3 regions of the Caballeronia grimmiae genome follow, and region 1 is predicted to be linked to each of the others. Evidence: predicted binding sites of a transcription regulator. Region 1 holds the regulator's gene; each other region holds the start of a gene.

What was found. Region 1 encodes HrcA, which represses chaperone genes, less so after heat shock. Its sites were predicted from a motif close to TTAGCACTCNNNNNNNNNGAGTGCTAA; they were not measured.
Region 2: a site for HrcA is predicted at 2,167-2,193, ahead of LDZ21_RS03095 (co-chaperone GroES). Genes of this name have one in related genera too.
Region 3: a site for HrcA is predicted at 1,393-1,419, ahead of rpoH (RNA polymerase sigma factor RpoH). Genes of this name have one in related genera too.

Annotation. Positions count from the first base shown of each region.
Region 1 covers NZ_CP084271.1:2,439,047-2,443,371, reverse strand. Annotated here, with positions in the region: gene recN (DNA repair protein RecN) at 1-85, opposite strand, end outside; gene LDZ21_RS11710 (NAD kinase) at 120-1,013, opposite strand; gene hrcA (heat-inducible transcriptional repressor HrcA) at 1,213-2,229, shown strand; gene hemH (ferrochelatase) at 2,390-3,457, shown strand; gene LDZ21_RS11695 (Hsp15 family ribosome-associated heat shock protein) at 3,483-3,890, shown strand.
Region 2 covers NZ_CP084271.1:631,366-635,690, reverse strand. Annotated here, with positions in the region: gene groL (chaperonin GroEL) at 76-1,716, opposite strand; gene LDZ21_RS03095 (co-chaperone GroES) at 1,795-2,088, opposite strand; gene LDZ21_RS03090 (DUF4148 domain-containing protein) at 2,457-2,756, shown strand; gene LDZ21_RS03085 (DUF2242 domain-containing protein) at 2,978-3,751, shown strand; gene LDZ21_RS03080 (BON domain-containing protein) at 3,866-4,240, opposite strand.
Region 3 covers NZ_CP084271.1:2,614,694-2,619,018, forward strand. Annotated here, with positions in the region: gene leuA (2-isopropylmalate synthase) at 1-118, shown strand, start outside; gene LDZ21_RS12505 (nuclear transport factor 2 family protein) at 137-520, opposite strand; gene LDZ21_RS12510 (acyloxyacyl hydrolase) at 564-1,130, opposite strand; gene rpoH (RNA polymerase sigma factor RpoH) at 1,486-2,421, shown strand; gene nagE (N-acetylglucosamine-specific PTS transporter subunit IIBC) at 2,570-4,325, opposite strand, start outside.

The DNA.
Region 1 (4,325 bases):
CCGAAAAAACCGTGAAGCCCGAATCGAATTCGATGTCGAGCGCGGCAACGATAACGAAGTCTCGAATAGAGAGATGACGGAGCATGGACGCTTCGGGATGAGGGTTCAGCGAGATTGCGTCAGACGGACGAGTCCTGCGAGGGATGCTCGTTCCAGTGCAGTTTCCTGCGCAGCGTGGCGTACGTGCTGTAGCCGACCGGATGCAGCACCGGCACCGTATGGCGCGAGCGCCGCACTTCGATGGCGTCGTTCAGTTCGACGGCGGTGAACGACTGCATGTCGAAATTCACGTTGACGTCCCGGCCGCCGATGATCTGGATCGTGACCTTCGAATCGTCGGGCAGGACGATCGGCCGGTTCGACAGCGAATGCGGCGCAATCGGCACCAGCACGAAGCCTTGCAGTTGCGGATGCAGTATCGGCCCGGCAGACGACAGCGCATAAGCCGTGGAGCCGGTCGGCGTCGCGACGATCAACCCGTCCGAGCGCTGGTTGTACATGAAGTGACCGTCGACGGAGACGCGCAGCTCGGCCATGCCGGAAAAGCCGCTGCGATTCACGACGACATCGTTGAAGGCGAGCGCGTGGTAGATCGGCTTGTCGTTGCGCACGATGCGCGCTTCGAGCAGCGTACGCTCCTCGCGTTCGAACTGGCCGGCGAGCATCTGCGGCACCCGTTCGCGCATCTCGGTGAGCGGAATATCCGTGATGAACCCGAGCCGCCCGTGATTCACGCCGATGAGCGGCGTCTTGTACGGCGCAAGCTGCCGGCCGACGCCCAGCATGGTGCCGTCGCCGCCGAGCACGACCGCGACGTCCGCGCGCGCGCCGATCTCCGCGATGGACAACGCCGGGTACTCCGTCACGCCCACGTCCTTCGCGGTGCCTTCTTCGAACACGACTTCGAACCCCTGGTTCGCAATGTGCTCCGCAAGAGATCTCAGCGGCGCCTCGATACCGGGTGTATTGGTTCGCCCGACGAGGGCGACGGTCTTGAATTGGCCAATTTCCATGCCGGCATTACACCATAGGTGGAAGGCGAAAAGAACCGGGGCCGCCCGCAGCGACGGACGACATGCCGCGACGTCGGCGCACGGTTCGATTCTCGTTAGAATGGAACAGACATTGAACGGGTCACGCGTGCTTGCGCTCGTGACATCGAAGCGGCGGCGGCGGTCGTCGCGCCCCGACACGTTGCGCTAAAATTTGCCCATGCTAGACCCACGTGCACAAACCCTCCTCAAGACGCTGATCGAGCGCTACATCGCCGAAGGTCAGCCGGTCGGTTCGCGCACGTTATCACGGCATTCCGGTCTCGAACTCAGCCCCGCGACCATCCGCAACGTCATGTCGGACCTGGAAGACCTGGGGCTCGTCGCGAGTCCGCATACGTCGGCAGGCCGCATTCCGACGCCGCGCGGCTACCGGCTGTTCGTCGACACCATGCTGACCGTCGAGGCGCCGCAGGACGAAGCGATGACCACCGCGGTCAAGACGCGGCTGCAAGGCCAGGAGCCGCAGAAAATCGTCGCCGCGGCGGCGAGCGTGCTCTCGAGCCTGTCGTCGTTCGCCGGCGTGGTGCTCACGCCGCGCCGCAGTCACATGTTCAAGCAGATCGAATTCATGCGGCTGTCGGACAAGCGCATTCTGCTGATCATCGTGACGCCCGAGGGCGACGTGCAGAACCGCATGATGGCCACGCAGCGCGACTACTCGCCCTCGCAACTCACCGAAGCCTCCAATTACATCAACGCGCATTTTGCGGGCCTGTCCTTCGACGAAGTGCGCCGCCGGCTGCGCGAGGAAATCGACCAGTTGCGCGGCGACATGACCACGCTGATGCAGGCGGCGGTCGTCGCGAGCACGGCGGAAGCCGATCCCGGCGAAACGGTGCTGATTTCCGGCGAGCGCAACCTGCTGGAAGTGGCGGACCTGTCTTCCGACATGGCGCGCCTGCGCAAACTCTTCGACTTGTTCGATCAAAAGACGAGCCTCCTGCAATTGCTGGATGTGTCGAGCCACGCGCAAGGCGTGCAAATTTTCATCGGCGGCGAGTCGAACCTCGTGCCGATCGAGGAAATGAGCGTCGTGACCGCGCCGTACGAAGTGAACGGCAAGATCGTCGGCACACTCGGCGTGATCGGCCCGACGCGCATGGCCTACAACCGCGTGATTCCCATCGTCGACATCACCGCGCGGCTGCTGTCGATGTCGCTCAGTCAGCAGTAGTCAGCATCAACCCGCAATCACGAGCAGCAGCGCGGCACTTCCGTGCATCATGCCGCGTCGTAGAGGCGCGCCGCCACTAGGCCATTCGGCCAATGATGCGCGCCGGAACGCGCCGCTATAATGACCTTCACCTTTCGATGCCTTCCGGCCGCCTTGCCCTATGCGTTTCGACCTCGAGTTGCCTTCGCAGCCCAGCGCTTCACATCGCGTCGCTGTGCTGCTGATCAATCTCGGCACGCCGGACGCGCCCACGCCGCGAGCGGTGCGCAAATATCTGGCGCAGTTTCTGTCGGACCCGCGCGTCGTCGAAATTCCGTCGTTCATCTGGCAGATCATTCTGCGCGGCGCGATCCTGCCGTTTCGCAGCCGTGCGTCGGCGAAGAAGTACGCACAGGTCTGGCTGCCGGAAGGCTCGCCGTTGCGCGTGTACACGGAGAAGCAGGTCGAACAGCTGCGGCGGCTTTTTGCGGCGAACGACTATCACGTGATCGTCGATTACGCGATGCGCTACGGCACGCCGGGCATCGGCGCAATGCTCAACCAGATGAAGCTCGAAGGCGCGGACCGCATTCTTCTCGTGCCGATGTATCCGCAATACTCGTCGTCGACGACCGCCACCGCGTTCGACGACGCCTTCACGGCGCTCAAGCGCGTGCGTAACCAGCCCGAGATCCGGACGATTCGTCATTACGCGGATCATCCGGCGTATATCTCGGCGCTCGCCGAACAGGTGCGCGAATACTGGCGCGTTCACGGCCAGCCGGACTTCTCCGCCGGCGACAAGCTCGTGCTCAGTTTCCACGGCGTGCCCAAGCGCACGATGGACCTCGGCGACCCTTATCACGACCAGTGCCAGTTGACCGGTTCGCTGCTCGCTGCCGCGCTCGGGCTTACGCCGGTCGAATGCCGCGTGACGTTCCAGTCGCGCTTCGGCCGCGCGGAATGGTTGCAGCCCTACACTGCGCCGACGCTGGCGGAACTGGGCGCAGCCGGCGTCGGGCGCGTCGACGTGTTTTGCCCGGGCTTCACGGCGGATTGCCTCGAGACGATCGAGGAAATCGGCATCGAGGTGCGCGACGAATTTCTGAAGGCGGGCGGCAAACAGTTCCACCGCATTCCTTGCCTGAACGCATCGCCGGCATGGATCAAGGCGCTCGGCGAGATTGCGGCACAACATCTGCAAGGATGGCCGGTGCAGGGCGCGCAACCGGTGACGGTCGCCGCCTGAACCCGGTCATCGCAAGAGAATCGCCATGAACTACAAGATTTCGACGGAACCCGGCGCGCGTTTGCGCATCGACAAATGGCTATGGGCGGCGCGCTTCTTCAAGACGCGCTCCCTCGCGAGCGATGCGGTGGAAAAGGGTCGCGTCAGGATCGGCGGCGCGAACGTGAAGCCGTCGAAGGACGTGCGCGTGGGCGATATCGTCGAGATCGATATCGAGCGGATCGTCTGGCAGGTCGAAGTGCTCGGCCTTTGCGACGTGCGCGGTCCCGCGCCGGTTGCGCAGACGCTCTACGCCGAAACCGAGGAAGGCCGCACGAAGCGGCTCGCGGAAGCCGAACGCCGCAAGACGTATCGCGAGCCGGCGGCCGGCATGCAGGGCAGGCCGACGAAGCGGGATCGCCGCATCATCGATAAGTTTTCTGGGTCGGAGTAAAGAACTCTTCCAGGGTCGCATGAACGCCTCCGTACTCGGTGTTACGGGCGGTCAGTGCACCGGACAAGCATATGGTGGTCGTGCCCGCGGTCAGTACCAGGGCGACCACCGCGACAGCAAAGGTCAGTTTCATGGTACCCCCGGCTATGCGGGCTGAGCGGTCTTTCGACCGGACGAGGTCAGGAAACGGGCGAGGCGTAAGCGGTTTGAAGCAATCGTAGGATAAGGGTAAACGTGCTTCCTGCGATGCCTTTTCGAAGTGTAGGCGACGGCATCGCTACGCTCAATCTGTTTCTCACCGGCGTGCGTTACCGGCTGTTTCCGGCCCGGCGCGCTGTGGTGTCCAGCGCACAAAATTCGTCGTAAGAAGCCTTGAAAATGCTTCTGGCGCCCCAAATTCCGGCGCTAGTGCTACGAAGCGCGGCCCCATGCAGC
Region 2 (4,325 bases), 1.1 Mb from region 1:
GGTTTTTTCTTTGGCTGCGCAGACTTCGCTTCCGGAGAAACGAAGCCCGCGCGGACATCACCGGCCGAAGCCAGCTTACATGTCCATGCCCATGCCGCCCATGCCGCCGGGCATGCCGCCAGGCATCGGTGCATCTTCCTTCGGCAGTTCGGCGACGGCTGCGTCGGTCGTCAGCAGCAGGCCTGCCACCGATGCCGCGTTTTGCAGCGCCGTGCGCGTCACCTTGGTCGGGTCGACGACACCGGCTTCCACCAGGTCACCGTACTCGCCGGTTGCCGCGTTGTAGCCGTAGTTGCCCGAACCCTGAGCAACAGCCGCCACCACGACGGATGCTTCTTCGCCGCCGTTCGTGACGATCTGGCGCAGCGGCTCTTCCATCGCACGCAGGACGATCTTGATACCTGCGTCCTGGTCGGGGTTCGCACCCTTCAGGCCGTCGATTGCACGGCGAGCACGGATCAGCGCAACACCGCCGCCCGCCACGATGCCTTCTTCCACAGCTGCGCGCGTTGCGTGCAGTGCGTCTTCGACACGTGCCTTCTTTTCCTTCATTTCGACTTCGGTCGCAGCACCGACCTTGATCACCGCAACGCCGCCGGCCAGCTTGGCCACGCGCTCTTGCAGCTTTTCACGGTCGTAGTCCGAGGTCGCTTCTTCGATCTGCTTGCGCACTTGCTTCACGCGAGCTTCGATGTTCGCTGCTTCGCCAGCGCCGTCGATGATCGTGGTGTTTTCCTTACCCACTTCGATGCGCTTCGCTTGACCCAGCTCTTGCAGCGTCGCCTTTTCCAGCGTCAGGCCGGTTTCTTCAGCGATGACCTGACCGCCGGTCAGGATCGCGATGTCTTCCAGCATGGCCTTGCGACGGTCGCCGAAGCCCGGAGCCTTGACGGCGACGGTCTTCAGGATGCCGCGGATGTTGTTGACGACCAGCGTTGCGAGCGCTTCGCCTTCGACGTCTTCAGCGATGATCAGCAGCGGACGGCCAGCCTTCGCGACTTGTTCCAGCACCGGCAGCAGATCGCGGATGTTGGAAACCTTCTTGTCGTGCAGCAGCACGAACGGGTTTTCCAGAACGGCGACTTGCTTGTCCGGGTTGTTGATGAAGTACGGCGACAGGTAGCCGCGGTCGAACTGCATGCCTTCGACGACGTCCAGCTCGTCTTGCAGCGACTTGCCGTCTTCGACGGTGATCACGCCTTCCTTGCCGACCTTGTCCATCGCTTCAGCGATACGCTCGCCGATCGACGTGTCGCTGTTTGCCGAGATCGAGCCGACTTGCGCGATTTCCTTGTTCGTCGTGCAGGGCTTGCTGATCTTGCGCAGTTCTTCGATTGCAGCAGCAACCGCCTTGTCGATACCGCGCTTCAGGTCCATCGGGTTCATGCCCGATGCGACGTACTTCATGCCTTCGCGAACGATGGATTGCGCCAGGACCGTAGCGGTCGTGGTGCCGTCGCCGGCGTTGTCGCTGGTCTTGGAAGCGACTTCCTTGACCATTTGCGCGCCCATGTTCTGGAGCTTGTCCTTCAGCTCGATTTCCTTCGCGACCGAGACACCGTCCTTGGTGACCGTGGGGCCGCCGAACGAACGCTCGAGCACGACATTGCGGCCCTTCGGGCCCAGCGTGACCTTGACCGCGTTGGCCAGGATGTTCACGCCTTCGACCATCTTGGCGCGTGCGGAATCGCCAAAAATAACTTCTTTAGCTGCCATATCCAGACTCCTTGATTCGATTCAGTGTGCCGGCCCCGCCGCCCTGTCGGCGCGAAGCCCGGCTAACAGGAAGGATGCTTACTTGCTGACCAGAACGGCCATGATGTCTTCTTCGCGCATGACGAGCAGTTCCTGCCCGTCGACCTTGACGGTCTGGCCGGCGTATTTGCCGAAGAGCACGCGGTCGCCCACCTTCACGTCGAGGGCGTTCTGCGTGCCCTGGTCATCGCGCTTGCCCGGGCCGACGGCCAGGATCTCGCCTTGGTCCGGCTTCTCTGCCGCTGCTTCCGGGATCACGATGCCCGATGCGGTCTTGGTTTCCTGGTCCAGACGCTTGACGATGACGCGATCGTGCAAAGGACGAAGGTTCATACACACTCCTCTCTAGATTGAGACTGAAAACGCGGGAAAACCCGTCTTTGGGGAAGAACCCTTCGGACGGAAATCTTGTTAGCACTCTCGTGCAGTGAGTGCTAATTATATGGACCGCATTTGACAATTTCAAGGAGGCGGGACGCGGGAAATCCCGAAGGGGCGCGGCGGAGGTGCGCGCAAAGGCGATTTCAATCGAACTACGGCTTCCGATTGACACGATTAATGTCAATCCGACAAAACTGATTTCGTCGCATCAGGGTTTGTACTGAGACGCAACCGGCCTACACTGCCTCTCAACGACGAAGCAGTGGAGAGACACCCTCCCGACTGCAACGTTCCCGCGAATCGGAATACGGAGAGTCAGCATGTTCAAGTCGATCGTTCCAGTCATCGCTTCTGCTTTGGCTGTCCCGGCGCTGGCTCAAGCGCAGAGCAACAGCCCCATCACCCGCGCCGAAGTCCGGGCGCAGCTGGTCCAGCTCGAGCGCGCAGGCTACAACCCGGCAAGCGACCACACGACCTACCCCGCCAACATTCAGGCTGCGCAGGCCCGCGTGAACGCGCAGCAAGGCGTCGCGGAATCGTCCTTTGGCGGTGCGGCGGAAGGCGCGTCGGCATCGGGCCGTGCGGCTGGCATCAACGCGGGCATCTACGATCGCCCGTAATATCGACAGGCCGTTGCCGCCAGCGAAGCCCGGTACCCGCGCCGGGCTTTTTCGCTTTCTGCAACGTCGCCCAAACGCCCGTCCAGGACGGGATCGCGCCAGTCACCTCACTGTAAGCCACGGATTTCACAACGATTTCGGATTCCGCTTTTTCATCGGACAGTCCGACGGCACTACAATTTGTGTCTGCGTTGTCACACATTTCGTTTTTGCCGCCGCCCATGCCTATCTCGTCGTTACGCCTCGCCGTTGTCTCCGTCGCTCTTCTCGCCCTCGCCGCCTGCGGCGGTCGCGCCGCCACCACCCCGAGCTATCAGCAGGAGTTGTTCAGTTCCGGCGTGAGTCCCTATGCGCATAACTTTGACGCCACCGTGAAGGAAACCTGCGAAGCCGCCCGCCGCGCGCTGCTGTCGCAAGGCTTCCTCACGACGATGGCGCAGCCCGATACCGTCGACGCGACCAAGAATTTCCAGCCGAACGCCGACACGCACGCCGTGGTGTCCTTTCACGTGGTCTGCACGCCCGGCGAGAACACCGCGAACCAGAGCATTGCCTACGTGAACGCCGTGCAGGACGGCTACGCGCTCAAGAAAAGCGACACATCGGCGAGTGTCGGCCTGAGCGTGCTCGGCTCGCTTTCGCTGCCGATCCGCTCCAATAGCGACGCAATGGTCAAGATTTCGAGCGAAACGGTGCCGGCGGGCAAGTTCTACGACCGTTTCTTCAACCTGATGGGCCACTATCTCAAGACGGTGCCGCGCAGTTCGCCCGTCGCAGCCGACGAAGTCGAGAGCAAGCCGCTCGCGCCGTCGCTGGTGCTGACTTCGCCCGAGCTCACGCCGACGCCGATCGTCGTGCAGGCGCCCGCGGCGGCGGCCACGGCGATTCAGGCATCGGATGCCGCCGCCGAGACCAAGCGCCAGGCGCAGGCAGCGGCGACGGCCACTCCGGTCGCGGCATCGGCGGCCGAGGCGGCATCCGCGGTCGCGCACTGAGCGGCGGCATCCATCGAACGATAACGAAACCGCAAGCGCAAACGAAAACGGGCCCCGGCGAAAAACCGGAGCCCGCTCGACATTTCCCGGCGGCTGCCCGCCGGAATACGCCGCTTATTTCCCGCCGTTCTGCGCGCTCAGCGAGAGCTTGTTCGACACCGACGTCACGCCCGACACGCCCTTCGCGACTTCTTCCGCCTGCGCGATCTGCGCGCCTTCCGGCACCGTGCCCGTCAGCGTGACCGCACCGCCGCGCGCACGGACGTACACATTCGACACGTCGAAGCCTTGCGCTTTCGACAACGCGCGGCGCACGGCATAGCCGAGCGAGCGGTCGGTCTTCTTGGTCGCGGATTTTTGCGCCTTGGTCGGTGCGCTGGCTTCGGTGCTCGTGGTGGCCGCCGCATCGCTCGACTGGGCATAGGCGCTCGACGCCACCGCCACACAGACCACGACGCCCAGAGCCTTCAACAGATCGACAACTTTCATGGTTTCTCCTTTTGTTTCGCTTGTTGACTTCGCACAGTTGCTACTTCGCTCGTTTGCACATCAAACCGGATCGCATCGCCCGGGA
Region 3 (4,325 bases), 180 kb from region 1:
CGGCGTCGCGGTGCATGCGAATCCGGCGCTCGCCGTCGTCGATGCCGTCATCAGCGCGGTGAACCGGTCGCGGCGGATCGTGAAGGATGCGCGGCGGGACGAGCCGGTGGAGGCATGACCGGCGCGGCGCGCGCGGCTATTCGAGGGCCACGCGCGTCGCCTGAAGCGCGAGCATCAGCCATTGACCGTCGGTCTGAACGTGAATCGCGGTATAGGCGACGGGAAAGAGCAGCGCGCCGTTCTTCGATTCCATCTCGATCAGCGCCCGGCCCGACACGAGGCAACTGTCGCGGCCGGCTGCGACCACGTCCTGCGACTGAATTTCGATCTGGCGGTAGCGGCGGCGGCCCGCGGTGATTGCGTCGATGAACTGACGCTTGGTCTCGCGCTTGCCGTTCGTGTGCACGTAGCTGGCGTTCTCGGCGAGCAGCGCCTCCAGCGTCGCGCCGTCGCCTTCGACCATCGCGCGAAAGCGGTCGCGCTCCAGGCCGCGGATGACCTCGAAGGTTTTTGCGGGCATCTGTCGATTCCCCTCGCCAAGGAACCGATGCGCCGGCGCCTCGTCAAAAGTTGTATTGCAGATAAATCTGGCTGAAATTTATACCAGGATTCGGCTCTTTGATACCGGCGTTCGACACATGCTGGAAGCGGAAACCGGCCTGATAGTTCTGCTTCGCACCGAAGATCGCGCCGACGCCGACCATATCGGCGAACTGGAACGCCGACGATACCGTGAAATATGGCGTGATGCGCGTGTGCGAAAGCAGCCTCACGCCGACACCCGCCTCGATGAACGGACGGATATAGCCGGAGCTTTTCACGAATCGCAGAACGGGCGTCACGCCGATTTCCCAGATGTTCGGATTGACCGCGTAGTCCAGGGTCGAATGCCAGTATCCGACGTGGCCCTCGCCGAGCAGCGTGAAGTGAAAGCCGCCGATCTCCCACCAGGTCAGGCCCGGATCCCAGACCACGCCGAGGTCCGCCTTCCGGATATCGCGGTCGGACACCCCGCCCGTGATCTGCAGGCCGAACCGGTCGGCATGCGCCGCCGCCGAAACGAGACCGAGCGAAAGCGCGAGCGCGCCGCGACAAAACACACTGCGCCAGAGATCTTTGCTTTTCTGCATGAGCGCCCCATATAAGGGTTGAGTTTCATGTCCGCATGACGGGATCGGCAGATTGTATGTGGATTGATAAAAATTTGCACAAAGCCACATTGGCGATTCATTTATTTGAACAAAGCCTTTCACAGGCGAATAAATGCGGTAATTAAGTAGCCGCTAGAGATCGAATCGGTAATTTCGACTTTTCCGCCGGCCCTGCGCCACTATCGAACTCACAAAGTTGATAGCTTTGTGGGAACTCTCACGTTGTTCCCCCCTCTAACACTTAGCACTCGTTGGAACGGAGTGCTAATATCGTGGCTGACTTGCCGCCGCCGTTCTGGCTGTGGGCAAGTCATTTGAAAAGGAGCTTATGAGCGTGACCAATGCGATGACCCTTCCGAATGTAGTGGGCTCGGCGCCTGCCAAGGCATCTTCGGCAGGCGCGCTGACGTACGCACAGTCGTCGATGCTGACCGGCCAGATCGGCAACATCGATTCATACATACAAGCAGTGAACCGCATTCCGATGCTTTCGCAAGCGGAGGAACGTCAGTACGCAACCGAATTTCGCGAGCACGGCAATCTCGACGCGGCGCGGCAGCTCGTGCTTTCGCACCTGCGTCTCGTGGTGTCCATCGCCCGGAACTATCTGGGCTACGGCTTGCCGCATGCTGATTTGATTCAGGAAGGCAATATCGGTCTGATGAAGGCCGTTAAGCGCTTCGACCCAGAGCAAAACGTGCGCCTCGTGTCGTACGCGATGCACTGGATCAAGGCCGAGATTCACGAATACATCCTGCGCAACTGGCGCATGGTGAAAGTCGCGACGACCAAGGCGCAGCGCAAGCTGTTCTTCAACCTGCGCAGTCACAAGACCGGGCACGCGGCGTTCACGCCGGGCGAGATCGAAGGTCTCGCGAGCGAGCTGAACGTGAAGCGCGAGGAAGTCGCGGAGATGGAAACGCGTCTGTCGGGCGGCGATATCGCGCTCGAAGGCCAGGTCGATGACGGCGAGGAAGCGTTCGCGCCGATCGCCTATCTGGCGGACTCGCATAACGAACCGACGAACGTCATCGCCGCGCGCCAGTTCGACAAGCTGCAAAGCGATGGTCTGTCGACCGCGCTGGAGTCGCTGGACGACCGTAGCCGCCGCATCATCAAGGCGCGCTGGCTGGACGTGCAGGACGACGGATCGGGCGGCAAGACGCTGCACGAACTGGCCGACGAATTCGGCGTGTCGGCGGAGCGCATTCGCCAGATCGAAGCCAGCGCGATGAAGAAGATGCGCTCGGCGCTGCACGATTACGCGTAACGCCGCGTAGAGGCTGTAGCGGAAGATCGAAGCCCGCTGTCGAAAGACAGCGGGCTTTTTTTTCCACGCCCGCTTTGCAGTGCCGCTGGTCAAAAAAAAAACGGCGCTCCCGAAGGAGCGCCGTTTCTCGAAACAACAGCTTGCCGAATCAGGCCGGCATCGGTGCAGCGCCGCCGCCGTTATCCGACAGACGCGTGCTCAGCTGTGCGGCATATCGCTGCGCCGCCGCGCCCACGACGATGTGGAACGTATCCGCCGACACCCACGCGACATCCAGTTGCGACAGACGCTGACGATCCACCGACGACGGATCGCGCACGACGACACGCAGGCGCGTCTGCGCGACGGCATCGAGCGAAACGACGTTCGTCGCACCGCCGAACACCGCGATCCAGCGCAGCGGGTCCGGATCGAGCGGACCGGCGGTGTGGTCAGCCACGCTTGCAGCGGCGACAGGCTGCGCCGGGGCCGACGAGGCCGGCGTCGCACCGCGCGTCGAGGAATGCTCGAGTTCGCCACGAATTTCGTCCGCGATCAGGTCCGCTTCCGGTCCGATGATGACCTGCACGTTGGTCTTGCCGCGCTTCAGCACGCCGCGCGCGCCGATGGACTTCAACTGCGGCTCGGACACGGCTTCCGCATCCACCACCGACAGACGCAGCCGCGTCGTGCAGGCGTCGACGAGCGTCAGGTTCGACGCGCCGCCCAGTGCCGCGATGTACTTGCCTGCACGCGTGCTGGCCGCAGCCGGCACGGTCTCACCCGGAACGAAGCCGCCGACCGGGGTGGCATCGGTTTGGGCGTCGGTCGTGGCGGGTTCGCGGCCCGGCGTCGCCATGTTGAACTTGCGGATGAAGAAGCGGAACAGCCCGTAATACACGATGCCGTACACGAGGCCGAGCGGAATCGCCATCCAGCCGCGCTGCGACAAACCGTAGTTCAGCACGTAGTCGATCGCGCCCGCCGAGAACGTGAAGCCGAGGTGAATGCCGAGCGCCGAGCAGATTGCCAGCGACAGACCGGTCAGCACCGCGTGGATGCCGTAGAGCACCGGCGCGAGGAACATGAAGCTGTATTCGATCGGCTCGGTCACGCCCGTGAGGAACGCGGTGAGCGCCATCGAGAACAGCAGGCCGCCGACGACCGCGCGGCGCTCCTTCGGCGCTTCGTGGAACATCGCGAGACACGCGGCGGGCAGGCCGAACATCATGATCGGGAAGAAGCCGGTCATGAAGCCGCCCGCGCTCTTGTCGCCCGCAAAGAAGCGATGCAGGTCGCCGTGCACCACCGCGCCGCCATCGGCAGGCGTGTAGGAGCCGAACACGAACCACGCGAGCGAATTGATGATGTGATGCAGCCCCGTCGCGAGCAGAATGCGATTCAGCACGCCGAAAACGAAGGTGCCGAGCGCGCCTGCCGTCGTGAGCCAGTTGCCGGCTGTATCGATGCCGAGCTGCACCGGCTTCCAGACGAAGCCGAAGAGAATGCCGAGAAAGAGGCACGCGACCCCCGTGGCGATCGGCACGAAACGCTTGCCGCCGAAGAACGCCAGATACTCGGGGAGCTTGATGTCCTTGAAGCGGTTGTACATGTATCCCGCGACCATCCCCGCGATGATCCCCGACAACACGCCCATGTTGAGCTTGGCGTCGATGTCCTTCATGACGGCCGTTTCGATCAGATAACCGATCGCGCCGGCGAGACCCGCCGTGCCGTTGTTGTCCTTCGCGAAGCCGACTGCGACGCCGATGGCGAACAGAAGCGGCAGATTCGAAAAGATGGCGTCGCCGGCGTCGGCGATCATCTTGATGTTGAAGACGTCGGGCTGGCCAAGACGCAGCAGCAGGCCGGCCACCGGTAATACGGCAATCGGCAGCATCAGCGCGCGGCCTAGGCGCTGCATC